2 regions of the Stenotrophomonas sp. WZN-1 genome follow, and region 2 is predicted to be linked to the other one. Evidence: riboswitches for the same ligand, from Rfam matches in the RefSeq annotation. Region 2 holds a riboswitch; the other holds the start of a gene.
What was found. Region 2 has a riboswitch for cobalamin ahead of CCR98_RS01145 (epoxyqueuosine reductase QueH). Riboswitches for the same ligand answer to the same signal wherever they lie in the genome.
Positions count from the first base shown of each region.

Region 1: linked by a shared signal. The riboswitch ahead of btuB (TonB-dependent vitamin B12 receptor) and the one ahead of CCR98_RS01145 (epoxyqueuosine reductase QueH) in region 2 are both predicted to bind cobalamin.

Region 1 is NZ_CP021768.1:567,474-570,872, forward strand. It holds gene btuB (TonB-dependent vitamin B12 receptor) at 65-1,906, opposite strand; cobalamin riboswitch at 2,021-2,244, opposite strand; gene CCR98_RS02645 (histidine phosphatase family protein) at 2,387-2,965, shown strand; gene CCR98_RS02650 (TfoX/Sxy family protein) at 3,050-3,399, opposite strand, start outside.
Region 2 is NZ_CP021768.1:259,848-263,246, forward strand. It holds gene purU (formyltetrahydrofolate deformylase) at 1-31, shown strand, start outside; gene pncA (bifunctional nicotinamidase/pyrazinamidase) at 319-945, opposite strand; gene CCR98_RS01145 (epoxyqueuosine reductase QueH) at 1,001-1,672, opposite strand; cobalamin riboswitch at 1,829-2,022, opposite strand; gene CCR98_RS01150 (nicotinate phosphoribosyltransferase) at 2,120-3,399, opposite strand, start outside.

The sequences.
Region 1 (3,399 bases), 310 kb from region 2:
ACAGTAGATCGACGCCATGCGTCGATGGCGTCAGGATGCGCCGGGCAATGCCCGGCGCATTTCCTCACTTCGGCTGGTAACGCACGCTCAGCTGGTACTCGCGGCCGGGCTGGTTGAACCACGCCACCGTCTCGTAGCGGCGGTCGAACACGTTGGCGGCGCGCGCCAGCAGCGACCACTCCGGCGTCAGTGCGTACTCGGCGCGCAGGTCCAGCGTGCCATAGCCGCCGACCTTCACTGCGTTGGCGGCATCGTCATAACGCTTGCCCGCACCCTGCACGGTCAGGCCGGCGCGGAAACCGCCGAAGCGGCGGTCGATGTCGAGGCGTGCGGTCTGCTGTGCACGGCGCGGCAGCCAGTTGTCGAACTGGGTGCTGCCGTGGGTGCGGTTGCGCGGGTCGGTGTAGCTCAGCTGCGCGTTGATGTCGAAGCCGGCCAACAGCACGCCACCGGTCAGCTCGGCACCACGGATGCGCGCCTTCTCCACCTGATGCATTTTCATTGTGGACGCATCGTAGGTGATCAGGTCATCGATGCGGGTCTCGTAGACGTCCAGGCCCCAATGCCAGCCCTGGCCCTGCTGCGAAACACCGAGGTTGGCGCTCTTCGACTTCTCCGGGTTCAACGTTGGCACGCCGCTCCACGGGTCGTACAGGTCGCTGAAGGTCGGTGCCTTGAAGGCAGTGCCGTAGCTGGCGTTGACGCGCAGGCCGTGGTCCAGCTGCATCGCCCAGCCAACGCTGCCGGTGGCGTGGTTGCCGAACTGCTGGTTGTCGTCGTTGCGTGCGCTGGCCTGCAGCTGGTGGCGGCCGAAGCGGCCCTGGTACTGCACGAACACACCGGTGTTGCGGCGGCTGTCGACGAGGTAGCCCGCGCTGCTGCCATCCAGGTTGTCTTCGCTCCAATCCACGCCGGTGCTCAGCAGCTGGCCTTCGGCCAAGGTGAAGTCACCCTGCAGCGAGGCGCTGTCGCGGTGGGTCTGTGCGCTGCCACGGGCACCGAAGTCGCCGAAGTTGTCCGACTCGTTGTCGCTGCGGCCGACGTTGGCGGTGAACGCCAGGCGCTCGGACGGGGTGTAGCGCACCTTGCCGGCCAGCACCTGCTGGCGGGTTTCCGAGTAGTTGTAATAGCCGTCGTAGTGGTTCTTGCCGTCGGCGCGCAGCGCGCTGCCTTCCACGTTCCACTGGTCGTTGAAGGTGTAGCCGCCACGCAGGCTCTTGGACAGGTTGCGGTAGCCGTCGCGGTCGGGTTCGTCGGCGAAGCAACCGGTGAACAGCGTCGCCGAGCCACGGCAGGCATCGATGCCATCGGAATGCTGGTAGGCGATGTCGGCGCCGAACCAGCCGCGTTCGGTGCCACCACCGATGCCGCCGCTGGCTTCGCGCAGGCCGTTGCTGCCACCGCCGAGCTGGAAGTGCGGGGCGAAATCGCCCTGGTTGCGGCGGGTGAATATCTGGATCACGCCACCGATGGCGTCGGCGCCGTACAGGCTGGACTGCGGGCCGCGCACGATTTCCACGCGCTCGATCTGCGCCAGCGGCAGGTCCTGGTACATCGCCAGGCCGAGGTCGGCACTGTTGATGCGCACGCCGTCGACCAGCACCACGGTGTGGCCCGAGTTGGTGCCGCGCAGGAACAGCGAGCTCTGCTTGCCGAGCCCGCCGGCATTGGTCAGGTTGATGCCGGCACGGCCGCGCAGCAGGTCCTGCAGCGAGGTGGCCTGGCTGGATTCGATCTGCGCACGGTCGATCACCTGGGCCGGCGCGATGCTGTCCTGCAGGGCGATCGGGGTGCGGGTGGCAGTGACCAGGATCTGGTCAAGCGCAGTGGTGTCATCGGCGGCCTGGGCCAGCGCGGGCAGGGCGGCCAGCACGGCCAGGGACAGCATTCGGGACTGCAGCTTCATGGGGGACTCCAGGTGCCACGCACGCCCGCGTGGCGAAGGGGAGGAGCCGCGAAGGCAGGCATGCGCCGACGCCGCAGCGCAGGCTGCGGTCATCCAGCGCCATGCCCACCGCATCGCGACCTGAGGCTTCCGGGCCGGTCTCCGGGCTTGCCGCCGGGTGGCGCGAGGCCACCGTCCAGGCACCTTCCCATGCCTGCGGCACAGTGGCGTTGTTGCCTGGAACTGACGTGCTTACCGTTGCGGGGGCAGCGCCGGCATGGCGTGGAATCACGCGTCACCGGCTTCCCGTTTCAACCTGCCGGCCATGGCCGCAGGTCACCTGGAAGTGCGCGCAGTCTACGGCATCGCAGGCGGCCCGTAGCGTCGAGCCTGCTCGACTGCCTTTGCTGTGCCCTTAGAATGGTCCCTCGATCCCGTGGTGCCGTTGCCGATGTCCGCCCGTTTTCCGCTGTTCCCGCGTTGCCTGCACAGGACGCGCGCATGATCCTCGACCTGGTCCGCCATGCTGGCAACGGTCGCGATGAGTTCCTCGATGGCCGCAGCGATCCACCGCAGCTGGCCCGCCTGCCGCAGGAACTGGTCGACGCCTACGCTGCGCAGCCCTGGGAGCGGGTGATCAGTTCGCCGCGGCTGCGCTCGCTACACACGGCGATGGCCCTGGCTACCCCGCGTGGGCTGGACGTGGACGCGGACGAGGAATGGGAAGAGCTGGATTTCGGCGATTGGGACGGGCAGTCGCTGTTCGACCTGCCGGAGGACGCACTGGCGGCCTTCCATGCCGATCCGCATGCATTCCCCCCGCCCAACGGTGAAAGCTGGGGCCACTTCGAGCGGCGCATCGCGCGCGCGCTGGATCGCCTGCTCGATGATGATGACCCGGTGCCGACGCTGGTGGTCAGCCATGGTGGCCCGCTGCGCATGGTGCTTTCGCAGGTCTGTGGCCTGCCAATGTCGCTGTGCTGGGCATTGCGCATCGACCACGGCACCCGTCTGCGGGTGTGGCTGGAGCGCGGCGAGGTCGGGCTGGTGGGCGAGCTGCTGGAGCTGCAGCAGCCCTGACGAATCCGGTAGCGCCGGGCCATGCCCGGCGAATTCCACATCACCCGCGCTACGCGCTCGCCGGGCATGGCCCGGCGCTACCGGTCAATCCTCGTCGGCGTGCTCGGCCACGCTGTCTTCCGCGTCATCGTCGGCATCGAAGCGCTGCTCATGCACCGGACCCGAAGCGGGGCCAGCCGCCTTCAGCGGGTGCGCGGCGATGCGCGCTTCGTAATCCTGCACCAGCGCCTCGCGCTGCGGCTCGCTCAGTTCCTGCCAGTGGCAGTCCAGCAGTGCGCCTTCCAGCGAGTACAACAGGTTCAGGCTGGGCTTGAAGCCCGCGCGCTTGACTTTGACGAAGGCGCCGACCGCACCGATCGCAACCAGGTCCTCGCGGCTGCGCAGCCCGACCTGGCGCAGCCAGGCTGCACTTTTTGGGCCGATGTTGCGCAGCT
Region 2 (3,399 bases):
CAACGGGCACCGCACGGTGGTGTTCCGGTAATCGCCCATCCCGCGTCCGCCGGGCATGGCCCGGCGCTACCACGGGTGCCATCCGGTAGTGCCGGCCGCTGGCCGGCAACTGCAGAGATCCCGAGGTTGCCGGCCAGCGGCCGGCACTACCGAATCCTGATTTCATCCAATGAAAAGCCTCCGGTTCGGCCGTCCCGCGATCTGTAGGGGGGCGTAGTTTGGGGGCTGGATGAATCGATTGTGTTGTCGTGGGCAGGAGCGCGCAAGCGGCATAAGCGACGTGCGCGGTAGCGCCGGGCCATGCCCGGCGGTCACGCCTCAGGCGATCGCGATCCCCGCCTTGCCCAGCGCCTCGCGCACCATCGCGTCGTTGGCGTCGGTCACCGGCTTGGTCAGCTCCCACAGGAACTTCACCCGGAAGCCGGACTTCACTGCGTCCTGCGCGCTCCACAGCACGCAGTAATCGCGGGCCAGGCCGCATACGTGCACTTCGCGGATGCGGCGCTCGTGCAGCCAGCCGGCCAGGCCGGTGGCCGGGCGCTCGCCATCGGGGCCGTGGTTCTCGCGGAAAGCGCTGTACGAATCCACCTGTTGGCGCGTGCCCTTGCGCAGGATCAGGTCGGCCGTGGTCCAGTCCACGCCCGGGTGCAGGGCGGCACCGGCGCTGCCCTGCACGCAGTGGTCGGGCCACAGGGTCTGCGGCTGCGCGTGCAGCAGGATGGTCTCGAACGGACGCTGGCCCGGGTGCTGGCTGGCGAACGAGGCATGGTCCGCCGGGTGCCAGTCCTGGGTCGCCACCACCGTGCGGTAGCGGCGCTGCGCCAACAGTCCGGCAATGGGGGCCACCAGCGCATCGCCGTGGTCGCAGGCCAGGGCGCCCCCGGGCATGAAGTCCGGCTGCAGGTCGATCACCAGCAGGGCGACATCGGCGGGCAGGGCGGTCATGGCAGTTCCGGTACAACAGAAGGGGCGACCAGCGTGGCCGCCCCATGCGCACACGTCAATCGCCCTGCGGCGTCCCAGCGTCCTGTCCGTAGTACAGCAGGCCGATCCTGATGCGCTCGCGGCCGTTCTCGCGGCGGTGGCGGTTGGCATCGCGCAGCGAGTACACGCAGCCGCAGTATTCCTGCTGGTAGAACTGCTCGCGCTTGCTGATCTCGATCATGCGGCTGGCACCGCCGCCCTTGCGCCAGTTGTAGTCCCAGTACTGCAGGCCTTCATAGCGCGAGGCGGCACGGATGCCGCAGTCGTTGATCTGCGCCATGTTCTTCCAGCGCGAGATGCCCAGCGACGAACTGATGGTGTCGTAGCCGTGTTCGTGCGCGTACAGCGCGGTGCGTTCGAAACGCATGTCGAAGCACATCGTGCAGCGGATGCCGCGCTCGGGTTCGTTCTCCATGCCGCGTGCGCGGCTGAACCAGTTGTCGGTGTCGTAGTCGCAATCGATGAACGGAATGCCGTGCTGCTCGGCGAAGCGGATGTTCTCCTGCTTGCGCAGCTCGTACTCTTTCACCGGGTGGATGTTCGGGTTGTAGAAGAAGATCGCGTAGTCGATCCCGGAGGCGGTGATCGCTTCCATCACTTCGCCGGAACAGGGCGCGCAGCATGAATGCAGCAGCAGGCGCTTGCCGTCGGCGGGCAGGGTCAGGGTGGGGCGTTGGAACTCGGTCATCGTCGGGTGCGTCAGGGCGTGGAAGCGGGCTGGCCGGATACCGTGAACAGGACGCGCGCGGCCACACCGCCTGCGCGCGCAGGACGACGACGGCCCCGGCACCCTCCCCGCGGAGAGTCCAGGTCGAATCAGGGGACGGTCGTGTCCCCCGGCCGGGGCCGGTATTCGGGCTGATGGACACGGGCCGCAGCCCACCTACTACCCGCCGCTTCCCAGGCATGCGCCCAGTGCTGTTGGCAGGATTCGTTTCCATTCACCGCTACGGGGCAGCTCCGGAATGGGCGCGCGAAGCGCCTTCACCGGATTCCCGTTCAAATCCCTGCCCGCGCCGGAGCGATGGGAGGGATACCTTCGGCGTGTGCACGGTGGACCTGTTGGTGGCGCGGGTCAAGAGCGCAGGGGTCAGAGCCCGCTGCGCTGCAACCGGATCCGACCCTGGAAACGCCTTCAATGCCCCGCCGCCGCCCGGGCCCGGATGTCCTCCATCCGCTGGTCGTGCAGCAGGCGGCCGTTCTCCCACACGGTCACCATCGCGTCCTTGAAGCCGGTCGGCAGCGTTTCGTCACCGCTGGGAGGCAACGCCACCGTGTGCAGGCTGCCGTCATCCAGACGCCGCAGCAGGCGCATGCGGCCGCGCTTGCTGGTCTTGCCGGCGTCGGTGACCGGGTCCTTGTAGACGTCAATCCATTCGCCATCCACCCGTGCGGCCGAACACTTCAGCGCGAACTTCTGGGTATCGCGGTCCAGCCGCTGCAGCAGCGCACCGCCCATGCCGAAGGCCACGTTGTCGGCGGCGTAGCCGTCGTCGGTGATGCACTGCAGGATGGCGCGGATCGTGTCCGGATTGATGCCATCGCCCTGGATCACCCGCACGTGGTTGAGCACACGGTAGCCCTTGCCGTTGAGGCTGTGGCCGAAGGCTTCATCCAGCCGGCGCAGGCTTTCGGCCACCACCTCCACCGGGTCGCCCGAGTCGGGGCGGATGACCAGGGTGGCGCCCGAGGCGATCACCTCATCACGCAGCGTCGTGCCCCAGTGCTCGCTGATCGCGCGGTAGATGTCATAGCTGTCCGATACCACCGCCACGATCGCACCGGGCTTGCCGAACTGGCGCAGCATGTTGCGGTAGGCGTCCACCTCGCGCTCGCGGCCCCAGCTGGTGATGGTGCTGTGCTCGGCGGCGGGGATCGAATAACCGGCCATTGGCGCGTGATAGTGCGCGCGCGTCAGGCACAGGGCCGATACGGTATCGGTGCCGAGGAAGCTGACCAGATGCGCGGCACCGCCCAGCGCCGCCGATTCCAGGCTCGATACACCGCGGGCGCCGAAGTCGTGCAGCTTGAACGGCAGCTGCCCCTGCGGATCGTCGCTGGTCTGCTGCAGGAATGCGGCAATGGTCTGCCGTGCGTGCCAGCTGATGGTGGCCACGGTGACCGGGTACCACACGCGCAGCAGCAGGGTTTCCAGGTAGGACGGCACCCAGAACGCGGCCGGATCGGTCGATTCAATGGTCATCAGTGCCTGGTGGGTGGGCACCACGCTGCCCTCGGGCACGGCGCGGATGCGCACCGGCAGGTGGCCGCCAAGCCGGTCGACGATATCGCGCCAGCCGGCCTCGTTGAACGGCTCGCCATGGGCGGCGAATACCGCGGCAGCGTCGTCGATGTCGGCGTGGGAGACCGGCCGTGCCAGGGCGTCCTTGAGGATCGCCTGCAGGCCGAAGAACA